DNA from 2 places in the Micromonospora sp. CPM1 genome. Region 1 is predicted to be linked to the other one. Evidence: riboswitches for the same ligand, from Rfam matches in the RefSeq annotation. Region 1 holds a riboswitch; the other holds the start of a gene.
What was found. Region 1 has a riboswitch for thiamine pyrophosphate ahead of thiE (thiamine phosphate synthase). Riboswitches for the same ligand answer to the same signal wherever they lie in the genome.

Region 1 (6,753 bases):
TGGTTCTCTTCCTCGGTTGCGGTTCGGGGCTGCGGACCTCCGCCGGAATGTGCAGGCGTGGTGACACGGGTGGTGGCCGCCTCCTGGAAGGCTCTGCCCAGCGTGGTGGCGGTTTCTCCCGGGTCGTCCGCGCGCATGATCGCGCCCAGCACGGCTACTCCGGCGGTGCCCGCCTCGACGCATGCGGTGACCTGGGCCGGGGTTTCGATGCCGCCGAGGGCGAGCACCGGGACCCGGCTGGCTGTCACCAGCGCGGCGAGTCCGGCCGGCCGCAGCGCCGGGCCGTAGCCGGGCTTCGTCCTCGTCTCGTAGACCGGGGACAGCGTCGCGTAGTGCTCGGTGGTGAGCCGGGCCAGCTCGGCGGTGTCGTGGCAGGAACGGCCGACCAGTCCGACGGCGGGCGGCGGGTACGGGCCGGCGGCGGGCAGGTGCACCGCGTCCCCGTCGAGCGGATCGGGTCCGGCGACGACGAGCGTGCCGCAGGCCTCGGCGAGGATCGCGCGCAGGTCGGCGGCGAGCGCGAGGCGTTCGGCGCGGGGCAGGTCCTTCTCCCGCAGCACCACCCACCGCACTCCCCCACCGACGGCACCCGCCACCACGTCGACGAGCGCCCCCCGAGCCACCCGCCGGTCGGTCAGCAGCACGATTCCGGTCGGCCCGGCGTAGATCTTGGTACCCGGCCGCCCGTCCAGGGGCGCGCGCGTACCAAGATCGCCGGGAACGGTGGCGCGTGAAGCGGTCACAGGTCGGGCCGCCCCTCGTCCGGGGTGGACGCCAGGGCGTGGAAGCGGCGGGCGATGCGGCCCGCGCCGTACGCCAGGCGGCCCGCCTCGACCGCGTACCGCATCGCGGTGGCCATCGCCACCGGGTCGGCGGCCCGGGTCACGGCGCTCGCAAGCAGCACCGCGTCGCAGCCCAGCTCCATCGCGAGCGCGGCGTCGGAGGCGGTGCCGATGCCCGCGTCGAGCACCACCGGCACGTCGACGGCCTGCCGGATCAGCCGGATGTGGTGCGGGTTGCCGATGCCCAGCCCGGAGCCGATCGGCGACCCGGCCGGCATCACCGCCGCGCACCCCACGTCGGCCAGCCGCCGGGCCAGCACCGGATCGTCCGACGTGTACGGCAGCACCGTGAACCCGTCCGCCACCAGCTCCTCGGCGGCGCGCAGCAGCTCCACCCCGTCGGGCAGGAGTGTGCGCTCGTCGCCGATCACCTCCAGCTTCACCCACTCGGTGTCGAACGCCTCCCGGGCCAGGTGCGCCGTCTTCACCGCCTCGACGGCGGTCCGGCAGCCGGCCGTGTTCGGCAGCAGCCGTACGCCGCACCGCTCCACCAGGTCGAGCAGGCCGCCCGACCCGCCGGGCGTGGTGTCCACCCGACGCAGCGCCAGCGTCACCAGCTCGGTGCCGGAGGCGCGGATCGCCTGCTCCAGCACGTGCAGGTTGGCCGCGCCGCCGGTGCCGAGGACGAGCCGGGAGCCGAACGTGACCCCGCCGATCTCCAACGTGGACATGACGCTCACCCGCCCTGGGTGGCGCTGAGCACCTCGACCCGGTCGCCGTCGCGCAGCACGCTCGCCGACCAGCCGCCGCGCGGCACCACCTCGCCGTTCACCGCGACCGCGAGCCCGCGCTCCCGGTCGGTGACGGTGCGGACCACCTCGGCGACGGTGACGCCCTCGGGCAGCGTCCGGCCGGTGCCGTTGACGATCAGTTCCACGTGCGCTCCTTCCCGAAGCGGTCCGGGGTGAAGGGGGCGAGCGCGGGATCCGGCTCGCCGGTGACGATCAGCTCGGTGACCAGGTCCGCGGTGACCGGGGTGAGCACGATGCCGTGCCGGTGGTGCCCGGTCGCGGCGAGCACGCCCGGCTGCCCGGGCAGCGGCCCGATGATCGGCGCGTTGTCCGGCGTGCCGGGGCGCAACCCGGCCACGGCCTCCACCAGCTCGTACTCGACCAGTTCCGGCACCAGCTCGGCGGCGGCGCGCAGCAGTGTCAGCACGCCACCGGCGGTGACCTCGGTGTCCGCGCGCTCCTCGACCGTCGCCCCGACCACGACCTCGCCGCTGTCCCGGGGCACCAGGTAGACCGACTCGCTGTCCGCGTACCCCCGGATCACGTGCCGGAAGCCCGGCGGACCGCCGCCGGGCGCGCGCAGCCGCAGCACCTGGCCCTTCACCGGCCGGACCGGCAGGCCGGTCAGCGCCGCCGCGCCGCAGCCGGCCGCGACCACGGTGACCCGCGCGTCCACCTCGGACAGCGCGCCGACGCGCGCCGGGCGCAGCTCCACGCCGGCGCGCTCGGCGGCCGTGCGCAACGCGGCGACCAGCCGCCGCGGGTCGACCTGGTGGTCGCCGGGCGCCACCGCGCCGCCGCGCACGCGCGGCGCCAGCGCCGGTTCGCGGTCGCGCAGCTCCGAGGGGCGCAGCGGCGTGATCGGCAGTCCCAACCCCCGTTGGTACGACCACAGCCGCCCCGCCTCGGCCAGGTCGTCGGCGGTGAGCCCGACGACGAGCGTGCCCTCGGTGCGGTGGCCGACGTCGACGCCGCTCGCCCCGGCCAGTTCGGCGGCGAAGCCGGGCCAGCGGGCGGCCGACTCGACGAGCAGCCCGGTCAGCTCGTGCTCACCGAAGTACGCCTCGGCGACCGGCGACAGCATCCCGGCCGCCACGGAGGACGCGCCCGACCCGGGCCGGTCGTCGTGCACCACCACGCGCAGTCCGCGCTGCGCGCACCGCCACGCGATCGCGAGTCCCACCGGCCCGGCGCCCACCACCGCCACGTCGGCCGGGCTCATCGCGTCAGCGCCCGCAGCAGCTCGGCGGTGGCGTGCGCGGGATCGGCGGCCAGGCTGAGTGCCCCGACCACCGCCACCCCGTACGCCCCGGCGGCCCGCAGCGCCGGCACCGTCGCGGCGGTCACCCCGCCGATCGCGATCACCGGGACGCTCACCGCCTCGGCGACCGCGCGTATCCCCTCGGGGCCGATCGGGTCCGGCAGGCCGGACTTGGTGGTGGTGGCGTGGCACGGGCCCACGCCCAGGTAGCTCGCGCCCGCGTCCACCGCCGCGCGGGCGCCCACCGGTTCGCGGGCGGTCGCGCCGAGCACGGCGTCCGGGCCGAGCACCCGGCGCGCGGCGGCCACCGGCAGGTCGTCCGCGCCGACGTGCCCACCGGCGGCGTCCACCGCGAGCGCCACGTGCAGCCGGTCGTTGACCAGGCACCGTGCCCCGTACGGCCGGCACGCCTCGGTCACGCGGCACGCCAGCTCGTACGCCTCCCGGTCGGTGGCGTCGTCCTCCACACGCACCTGCACGACGAGCTCGGCGCCCGCCACGGGCAGCGCGGCACGCAGCACGGCGAGCGGGTCACGCCCCGGCCGCGTGTCGGTGATGAGATGCAGTCGTCCCAGGGACAGCACGGCAACGCTCCTCCCTGCGCCGGCATTACCCGGATCAGGTTCGACGGTCGGGGGCTCCCAGCCCCCCTCTCAGCCCGGTCCGCACCGGGCTCCCGTGGGTCACTTGCGGCCTACCGTACGACGCCTCCCGCCCGGACGGAAGCCCGGGTGAGGTTTTTCCCAGGAACCAGCCGTCCGCCGGATCGGGGCAGCGGGTGACCGTCCCGTCACGACACGCTGCCGGGATGTCCGTTCCCGCCCGTGTCCCGCGCCGCCTGGCGACAGTGCCGTTCCGGGGCGGCCGTGCCGTCTCCGAAGGGCTGCTCACCTGGACGATGCTGCGCGGGCCGACGTGGATCCGCCTGCTCCCGGACGTGTACGTGCACCGGGACGGACACCGCGCCGACGACCACCGGATGTGGTGCGAGGCGGTGGCGTTGCGCCTGCCGCCGGGTGCCGTGCTGGCGGGACGCAGCGCCGCGTGGTTGTCCGGCGCGGACGTGCTCACCCGCGACGCGCCGGTGACAGTGCTGCTGCCGGCGGCCGCGCGACTGCGACCGCACCCACGGATGCGGGTGGCCCGGTCGCCGCTGCCCGATCGGGATCGCACCCTCGCCGGCGGGCTGCCGGTCACCACCCCGCTGCGTACCGCGTTCGACCTGGGCCGGCAGGGCCCACTCGCCGAGGCGCTGGTCGCCGTCGACGCGCTGCTGCGCCGCCGGGTCGTGGAGCTGCCCGTCCTGCGGGCCTACGCCGCCGACCGGCCGGGCTGGCCGGGCGCTCCACTGCTGCGCGAGGTGCTGGCGCTGGCCGAGCCGCTGAGCGAGTCCCCGATGGAGACGCGGCTGCGGCTGCTCCTGCTCGACGCCGGCCTCGGCCCGCTCACCGCCCAGCACGAGGTACGCGCCGGCGGGCGCTTCGTGGCCCGGGTGGACCTGGCCTGGCCGGCTCTGCGCCTCGCGGTCGAGTACGACGGCGACCACCACCGCGAACGGGCTCACTTCCGGCGGGACGTGGCACGCCTGAACGCGCTCCGCGCCGCCGGGTGGGTCGTGCTGCGGTTCACCGCTGACGACGTGCTCCGCCGTCCCGACGCCACAGTGGCCCTGGTACGCCAGGCCCTGGCAGAACGTCGCACCGCCGAGGCGCACCACTGACCCGTGCCCGCCGCCCGCCGCCCGCTCGCCCGAAAACACCACGGCCGTCAGGCCCACTCGCAGACACCCATGACGTTCCACTCACCGTCAGAATCAGCCGCTAGTGGAACGCCATGGGTGCCTCAAGGCCCGCTTGACACCCACGGTGTTCCACTCGCCGTGAACGCTGCCGGGGAGTGGCACGCCGTGGGTGCCTCGATGCGCGGGCACGCCCGACGCGCGGGCGCACGCCCGACGTGCGGGAGGGCGCGTCGGTACCTGGCGGGGACGTCAGAGGATGGCGTCCAGGGCGTCCAGGTCCTCGTCGGTGGGCTGCCAGGTGCCGGCGGCGGCGTTGGCCTTCACCTGCTCGGGAGTGGTCGCCCCGGCGATCACCGAGGTCACCGCGGGACGGGCCGCCAGTCCGCCGATGGCCACCTGGAGCATGCTGATCCCGCGCTCGGCCGCGTACGCCTCGATCGCCTCGATGACGTCCCAGCGCGCGGCGGCAAGCCGCTCGGCGTACCGGCCGCCACCGGCCAGGCGGCTGCCCGCCGGGGGTGCCTCGCCCCGCTTGTACTTGCCGGTGAGCAGCCCGTTGGCGAGCGGGAAGAACGGCAGCATGCCGAGGCCGAACCGCTCGCAGGCCGGGATCACCTCGTCCTCCACCCCGCGTTCCACCAGCGAGTAGTGGTTCTGCGCGGAGATGAACCGGGTACGCCCCTGCGACGACGCGGTCCAGTCGGCGTCGGCGATCTGCCACCCGGCGAAGTTGGAGTTGCCCAGGTAGCGCACCTTGCCGGCGGTCACCAGGTCGTCCAGCGCGGCGAGCGTCTCGTCGATCGGGGTGCCCGGGTCGGGCTCGTGCATCTGGTACAGGTCGATGTGGTCGGTGCCGAGCCGGCGCAGCGACGCCTCGACGGCGCGGGCGATGTAGCGGCGGGCGCCCCGGGCGCCGTGGTCGGGCCCGTTCGCGCCGTTCATGTCCATGCCGAACTTGGTGGCCACCACCACGTCGTCGCGGCGACCCTTGAGCGCCTGGCCGAGCAGTTCCTCGGAGGCGCCCTGCGGCTCGCCGTAGATGTCGGCGGTGTCGAAGAAGTTGATCCCGGCGTCGAGCGCGGCGTCCACCACCGCGCGGGTGCCGTCGAGATCGAGTTTGCGGCCGAAGTTGTTGCAGCCGATACCGACCACTGACACCACGAGCCCGGAGTCGCCCAGCCGGCGATAGGTCATCTCACTCACGAGATCCACCCTATGCCCGCTCCGCGGGTGTCACCCGGAGAGCGGGGGCACCTCGGCGGCCAGCACCCGGGCGTCACCGATGGTGGCCGCCAACTCCTCGGGGGTACGCCCCACCGCGCCCAGCAGCGCCTGCGCCCGCTCGGCGAAGTCCGGCGGCGCACCCGGCAGGCGCCCGGCGGAGGCGATCATGCCCTTCTCGTTCACCAGCCACCGTCCGGCCCGGCCGTGCAGCGCGTGGACCAGCACCCCGACCACCCGGAACAGGCAGCCCGTCACGTAGCCGGCGTCGCCCCCGGCCGCGCCCTTGGCCGCGCCGTCGAGCAGCAGCCCGGTCTCCCAGCCACCGGCCACCAGCGCGGCGCCGAGCGCGGGCGGGTAGTCGACGGTCTCGGCGCGCAGCGCGGTCAGCTCGCCGGTCGGGTCGCCGAGCACCCGTCCGAGCGCCACCTCCCCGGCGTACGCGTGGGAGTAGAAGCCGAGCGGGTGCCCGGCCTGCGCCTCGACCGTGTAGCGGCCGGCCCGGCAGTCCGCCCAGACCCGGTGCACCCGGTCCAGGTCGCGGTAGATCCAGTCCACTGCGACCCCGCCGACACGCAGCCAGCCGCCCCCGTCGACCCACGGTCCCCAGCCGCCCGGGGCGGTGAGGTCCACCGGCCCGTCGGCGATCGAGGCGGCCACCGCGCGCAGCCCGGCCAGGTCGGGCGTACCCCGGTAGTAGAGGCCCAGGTCCCAGTCGGAGTCGGGCCGGTGGTCGCCGCGGGCGCGGCTGCCGCCGAGCGCCACCGCGACCACCCCGTCGACCGCGCACAGCCGGTCGACCACGTCCTGGTCGATCACCCCACGTCCCAGACCGGCTCGGGCGTCTCGACCACGTCGCCGTCGCCGCGGAACAGCACGAACCGGTCGAAGGTACGGGTGAACCACCGGTCGTGGGTGACAGCGACCACCGTCCCCTCGAACGCGGTCAGCCCGGCC
Region 2 (6,753 bases), on a different contig from region 1:
ACCGGCGGGCGCTGCCCCGCCGCGACCAGCCGGGCCACCACCTCGGCGACGATCTGCTGGGCGAGCAGCGCCGCCGTGATCGAGGAGACCGCGCCGACCGCGCCGCCGCCGGGCAGCGGCAGCGTGGCGTCGCCGTACGGGGCGCCGTTGTCCAGCACCACGTCGGCGAAGTCGGCGAGCTTGCGGCCGGACGGATGCCGCGACGTCATCCGGGCCGAGTGCTGCGCCGACGTGATCGCCACCAGGCCGTGCCCGCGTTCCTTCACGACGGACGCGAACTCGACCATCGCCCCGTTCACGCCCGAGTTCGAGGCCAGCACGAACACGTCCTGCGGCCGGATCGGCGCCAGCTCGTAGAGGCGGTGCGCCACCGCCGGGTCGCGTTCCAGCTTCGGGCCGAGCACGTCGGCCGGGTCGCCGCCGACCAGCACCAGGTCACGCAGCGCGATCCGGTTGGTGGGCACCAGCCCGCCGGCCCGCCCGGCGATCTCCATGGCCAGCGCCTCGGAGTGCCCGGTGCCGAACGCGTGCACCACGCCGTCGGCCTGCAGCGCCGCCGCGATCAGGTCGGCCGCGTCGGCCACGTTCTGTCGCTGCTCGGCCGCGACCCGGCCGATCGTCTCGGTCACCACCGCCAGGTACGCGTCGGCGCTCACCGTCATGCTTCCTCCGTTCCTGCGCACCGGGCGAGGATCGCCTCGGCCAGCGGGCCGGGCGCCTCGTCCGGGATCCAGTGGCTGACCCCGGGCAGCACCACGAACCGGTAGTCACCCGTGACGTGCGCGGCGCACGCCTGCGCGGCCGTCCGGCCGATCGCCACGTCCTTGTCGCTCCAGACGAACGTGGTGGGCACCCCGACCGGGGCGACCGCCTTCATGTCCGTCCCGGTCATCGCGCGGTACCAGTTCAGCGCCGCCGTCAACGCCCCCGGCTCGCGCATCGGCTCGGCGTACCGGGCCACCTCGCCGGCGCCGCCCACCCCGCTCAGCAGCTTGCGCAGCGTGGCGCCGTTCCACGCCAGCAGCACCTTCTCCGCCGTACCGGGCTTGCGGAACAACGCGATGTAGGCGGACTTGACCTTCTGCCGTGGGTCGGTGGCGAGCGCGTGGCCCATGGCGGCCGGGTGCGGCACCGACACCGCGGTCAGCGTCCGGACCCGCTCCGGGTGCGCCGCCGCCAGGCCCCACGCCACGATCGCGCCCCAGTCGTGGCCCACCACGTGCGCGCGGGTCACCCCGAGCGCGTCCAGCACCGCCGCCGCGTCGGCCACCAGCTCCGGAATCCGGTACGCCCCGACGTCCGCCGGACGCGCGCCGGGCGAGTAGCCGCGCTGGTCGAGCGCGTACGTGCGCAGCCCGGCGGCGTGCAGGGCGGGCGTCACCGCGTCCCACTCGCCGGAGTGCTGCGGGAAGCCGTGCAGCAGCAGGACGGGATCACCGCCCTCGGGGCCGCCGGCGCGTACCTCGAACGTCAGTCCCCGCGCATCCACCAGCATGATCGCCACCATACCGACACTCGCCCTGCTGGGCTGGGGGCCGTCGTCGGTGCTAGCGTCTGCGACGAGACAACTTCACATCCGACAGGGGAGCGCACAGCGCTGAGAGTGCGGGCCGGTGCCCGCAGACCCTCGAACCTGATCTGGGTAATGCCAGCGCAGGGAGTTCGGTCGACCTCCAGCCGCGTCGCCGTCCGGTGACCACCGGGCGCGGCGTGCGTCTTCTCCTGGTTCACCTCGACGAACTGGGAGCCAACCATGAACCGTACCGACAGCAACCGCTGGCGTACCGTCGACATCGTCGTCGCCTCGGTCATCGCCGTAGCCTTCGGCGTCGTGTTCCAGCTCTGGAACATCCTCTGGAAGGGCAGCGACGGGCCGTTCGCCTTCTTCGCCCCGCTGCAGTCGGTGATGTACGGCGTCTGGCTCATCCCGGCCGTGCTGAGCGCGCTGATCGTCCGCAAGCCGGGTGCGGCGCTGCTCACCGAGACCGTCGCCTCGACCGTCTCGGTGCTGCTCGGCTCCCCGTACGGCGCGATGGCGATCCTCCAGGGCGCGGTGCAGGGCCTGGGCGTCGAGGCGGTCTTCGCGGCCACCCGGTACCGCCTCTACCGGCCGCTCACGGCGGCGCTCGCCGGCGCGTGCGGCGGCCTCTTCGCCACGCTGTTCGACGCCCTGTACTGGTACCCGGGCACGAGCTGGACGACCTTCCGGCTGCCCTACATCGCCTTCGGTGTGCTCAGTTGCCTGCTGGTGGCCGGCCTGGGCGCGGTGGCCCTCACCCGCGCGCTGGCGAACACCGGCGTCCTGGACCGCTTCCCCGCCGGCCGCGACCGAGCCCTGGTCTGAGGCCTCACCCCCCGCCCGGTGATCAAGGAGTTTGCGTCCGCCGGGCACGGTTCTCCGGACGCGAACTCCTTGATCACGCAGGCTGGGCCGGGAGAGGGGGTGGGTGGGCGGTGAGCGCTGTGGTGCTGCGGGGATTCGGGTGGCGGCACGGAGGGCGCCGGCGCTGGGCTCTGCGTGGAGTGGATCTGCGGGTGGAGAGCGGGGAGCGGGTGCTGCTGCTCGGGCCCTCCGGGGCCGGCAAGAGCACGCTGCTGGCCGCGCTCGCCGGGCTGCTGCCGGAGGACTCCGGCGAGCAGGAGGGCACCGTCGAGATCGACGGGCTGGACCCGCGCAAGGCCCGCGAGCGCGTCGGCATCGTCTTCCAGGATCCGGAGACCCAGCTCGTGATGGCCCGCTCCGGCGACGACGTGGCGTTCGGGCTGGAGAACCGTGGCGTACCCGCCGGCGAGATCTGGCCCCGCGTCGACGAGGCGCTGCACCGGGTCGGCTTCCCGTACGACCGGGACCGCCCGACCGCCGCGCTCAGCGGCGGCGAGCAGCAGCGGCTGGCGCTGGCCGGCACGCTCGCACTGCGGCCGGGGCTGCTCCTGCTCGACGAGCCCACCGCCAACCTCGACCCGGCCGGCGCCGCCCTGATCCGCCGGGCCGTCGCGAACGCGCTCGACCCGGACACCACGATGATCCTGGTCGAGCACCGGGTCACCGAGGCGCTGCCGCTGGTCGACCGCGTCGTGGTGCTGGAACCCGGCGGCGGGGTACGCGCCGACGGGCCACCCGAGACGGTCTTCGCCGCCCACGGCGACGCGCTGGCCGCCGCCGGGGTCTGGGTGCCGGGCCGCACCGTGCCGCACCGGCACGCCACCACGCCGCCCGGCGACGTGCTGCTCACCGCCGACCGGCTCGGCCTCCCACCCCGGCTCGACCCCACCGACCTTCGGGTACGCGCCGGCGAGGCGCTCGCCGTCCTCGGTCCCAACGGGGCCGGCAAGTCCACACTCGCGCTGCTCCTGGGCGGTCTGCTGCGCCCCGGAACGGGCACCGTCACCGCGTCCGCCGAACTGGCCGGGCGGGACGCGCGCACTCCCCCGCACCGCTGGCGGGCACCAGCGCTGGTACGCCGGATCGGGTCGGTTTTCCAGGATCCGGAGCACCAGTTCGTCACCGCCACGGTGCGCGACGAGCTGGCGCTCGGTCCGCGCCGCAGCGGTCAGCCCGAGTCGGCGGTGACCGCCACCGTGGACGGGTTGCTGCACCGGCTGCGCCTGGACAAGCTGGCCGGCGCCAACCCGTACACCCTCTCGGGTGGGGAGGCGCGGCGGCTGAGCGTGGCGACGGCCCTGGCCACCGCGCCCCGCCTGCTGATCTGCGACGAGCCCACGTTCGGCCAGGACCGGCGGACCTGGCTGGAGCTGGTCGACCTGCTCGCCGAGCTGCGCGACGCCGGGCACGGCGTGGTCGCGGTGACCCACGACGAGGACTTCGTGGCCGCGCTGGCCGACCGGACGCTCACCCTGCGCCGGTCACCGCCGGACGGGGAGCACTCCCCCGGCGCGCGGCCCCCGGCCGGTGCCGAGCGCTCGGGCCACGACGGTCCGGCTGCCGGGCGTGCGCCGTGATCGGCCTCGAACCGGTCGCCGCACCCGGCGCTCCGCTGGCCCGGCGCAACCCGGTGGCGAAGCTGGCCGCCGCGCTGGTCTTCACCCTGATCCTGGTGGCGACGCTCGACCCGGTGGCCCCGGCCGTCGCCATCGCCGTCGAGCTCGCGGTGCTGCCGCTGTTCGGTGTCCGCTACCGGGTGCTGGCCCGCCGGGCGTGGCCCCTGCTCGCCGGTGCCGTCGGCATCCTGGTCACGCTGGTGCTCTTCGCGGCCGACCGTTCCGGTCCGGTACTGGTCGAGGCCGGGCCGGTCCTGGTCACCCAGGGCGTGCTGATGACCGCGCTCGGGCTGGTGCTGCGCATGTTCGCGGTGGCGCTGCCCGGCATCGTCGTGTTCGCCACCACCGACCCGACCGACCTGGCCGACGCGCTGATCCAGAACGCGAAGGCGCCCGCCCGGTTCGCCATCGGGGCGCTCGCCGCGTTCCGGATGGTGCCGCTGCTGGAACAGGAGTGGCGGATGATCAGCATGGCCCGCCGGGCCCGCGGCGTGGACGCCGGCCGCAACCCGGTGGCGAAGCTGCGGCTGTTCGCGTCCACCGCGTTCACGCTGCTCGTGGGCGCGATCCGGCGGGGTACGCGGCTGGCCGTGGCGATGGACGCCCGGGGCTTCGACGCGGGTACGCCGCGCTCCGTCGCCCGCCGTCAGCGCTTCACCGGCGCCGACGCCCTGCTCGTCGTAGGCGCCGCGTTGCTGGCAGCCGGCGCCCTGGCCACAAGCATCGCCCTGGGCACCTTCCGCCCCTTGATCGGCTGACCCGCCCCTCCCCCACCCCCGCCCTCGCCCTCGCCCTCGCCCTCGCCCTCGCCCCGTTGATCATGAAGTTGACACCACCGGTTGCCCGTTTTGTCGCCGCCAACCTCATGATCAACCAAGACCGGGTGAGATCTTGGTACGGAAGAGCCCCTGTGGGGGCCGGAACCTTCCAAGATCTTCGGGGACGCTCGGGCAGGCCCCGGATGGGGCCTGCCCGGTGGGCGGGGCTGTCGGTCAGCTGCGGCGGAAGGCGTAGAACCGGGTCTGGCCGGCGCGCTGACTGCGCCCGGTGAACCGGGCCTGCCGCCCTGCCGGTGGGCCCGATCTGGGCGGCGTCGCGGATGCGCCCGGCAGGACCGGGGTCTCCAGAGACTCCGAGGGCGACACCGTCGGCGCAGCCAGGACTGCCGACACCGCATCCGGAGACACAGTGGGCGCCGCCGGCTCGGTGGAGCGCACCACCGCGGACACGGCGGGCGCCACCGGCTCCGCCGGGAGCACCATCGCGGGCGGCACCACGGTGAGCGCGTCGAGCGTCGGCGCGGTCACCTGCGGCGAGGACTGCTTGCGGGACTTCTTCGGATTGCGCTTCGCGGGCATTCGCGGGCCTCCTGTCGTGCGGGCGCGCCGACCGGGACGCGCCGAGCGAGGGCTCCGGTGCGTTCCGATCACGACAGACACCGCGACCGACGGTGGCGGGGAAGGGATGCGGACGCCCGGAGCAGGACGGGTCCACGGCACTGAAGGCGGTGGACCGGGCTCGGAGGTGGGGCGTCACTTACGCATGCCGTAACGCTAACCCGCCGCCGGGCGCCCCGCATCCGAATTACCGCGCGAGACGTACGGCCACCCGCCGGTCACGCCCTGTCGACGTCCCCGCCCGCTCCCCCGACGACCGCGATACGGTCGCAGAACGGCAGCACGGACGAGAGGTGGCGGTACGCATGGCAGAGCAGGCGACGGCGCAGATCGGGGTCACCGGTCTGGCGGTGATGGGCCGCAACCTGGCCCGGAACCTGGCCCGCAACGGCTTCGCCGTGGCGGTGCACAACCGGTCGCCGGAACGTACCCGCAGCCTCGTGGCCGAGCACGGCGACGAGGGCACGTTCGTGCCGTCGGAGTCGCTCGCGGACTTCGTCGGCTCGCTGGAGCGGCCCCGCGCGGTGATCGTGATGGTGAAGGCCGGCGCGCCCACCGACGCGGTGATCGACGAGCTGGTCCCGCTGCTGGAGGAGGGGGACATCGTCGTCGACTGCGGCAACGCGCACTTCGCCGACACCCGCCGCCGGGAGGAGGCGCTGCGCGAGCACGGGCTGCACTTCGTCGGCACCGGCGTGTCCGGCGGCGAGGAGGGCGCGCTGCTCGGGCCGAGCATCATGCCGGGCGGGTCGGCCGAGTCGTACCGCAAGCTGGGACCGATCTTCGAGAAGATCGCCGCGCAGGTGGAGGGTGAGCCCTGCTGCCGGCACATCGGGCCGGACGGCGCGGGCCACTTCGTGAAGATGGTGCACAACGGCATCGAGTACGCCGACATGCAGCTCATCGCCGAGGCGTACGACCTGTTGCGGGCCGGTCTGTCGGCGAGCCCGGCGGAGATCGCGGAGATCTTCCGGGAGTGGAACGGCGGCGAGCTGGGGTCGTTCCTCATCGAGATCACCGCCGACGTGCTCGGCCACACCGACGCGGCGACCGGCCAGGCGTTCGTGGACGTGGTGCTCGACCAGGCCGAGCAGAAGGGCACCGGCCGCTGGACCGTGCAGAGCGCGCTCGACCTCGGCATCCCGATCACCGGCATCGCCGAGGCCACGTTCGCCCGGTCGCTGTCCGGCCACGCCGGCCAGCGGGAGGCCGCCCGCCGCGTGTTCGGCGACGCGGGCGAGAAGTGGCAGGTGGACGACCGGGAGACGTTCGTCGAGGACGTGCGCCGCGCGCTGCTGGCCAGCAAGATCGTCGCGTACGCGCAGGGTTTCGACCACATCCGGGCCGGCAGCCGGGA

Region 2: linked by a shared signal. The riboswitch ahead of M8C11_RS28635 (ECF transporter S component) and the one ahead of thiE (thiamine phosphate synthase) in region 1 are both predicted to bind thiamine pyrophosphate.

The regions. Positions count from the first base shown of each region.
Region 1 is NZ_JAMHIU010000008.1:131,515-138,267, reverse strand. Features, by position in the region: gene M8C11_RS12235 (thiamine phosphate synthase) at 1-668, opposite strand, end outside; gene M8C11_RS12230 (thiazole synthase) at 740-1,513, opposite strand; gene thiS (sulfur carrier protein ThiS) at 1,519-1,719, opposite strand; gene thiO (glycine oxidase ThiO) at 1,710-2,795, opposite strand; gene thiE (thiamine phosphate synthase) at 2,792-3,415, opposite strand; TPP riboswitch at 3,413-3,524, opposite strand; gene M8C11_RS12210 (DUF559 domain-containing protein) at 3,643-4,554, shown strand; gene M8C11_RS12205 (aldo/keto reductase) at 4,825-5,787, opposite strand; gene M8C11_RS12200 (nucleotidyltransferase family protein) at 5,809-6,615, opposite strand; gene M8C11_RS12195 (ABC-F family ATP-binding cassette domain-containing protein) at 6,612-6,753, opposite strand, start outside.
Region 2 is NZ_JAMHIU010000039.1:13,550-20,302, forward strand. Features, by position in the region: gene M8C11_RS28625 (sugar isomerase domain-containing protein) at 1-662, opposite strand, end outside; gene M8C11_RS28630 (alpha/beta fold hydrolase) at 659-1,495, opposite strand; TPP riboswitch at 1,572-1,678, shown strand; gene M8C11_RS28635 (ECF transporter S component) at 1,754-2,344, shown strand; gene M8C11_RS28640 (ABC transporter ATP-binding protein) at 2,455-3,960, shown strand; gene M8C11_RS28645 (energy-coupling factor transporter transmembrane protein EcfT) at 3,957-4,757, shown strand; gene M8C11_RS28650 (hypothetical protein) at 4,992-5,357, opposite strand; gene gndA (NADP-dependent phosphogluconate dehydrogenase) at 5,702-6,753, shown strand, end outside.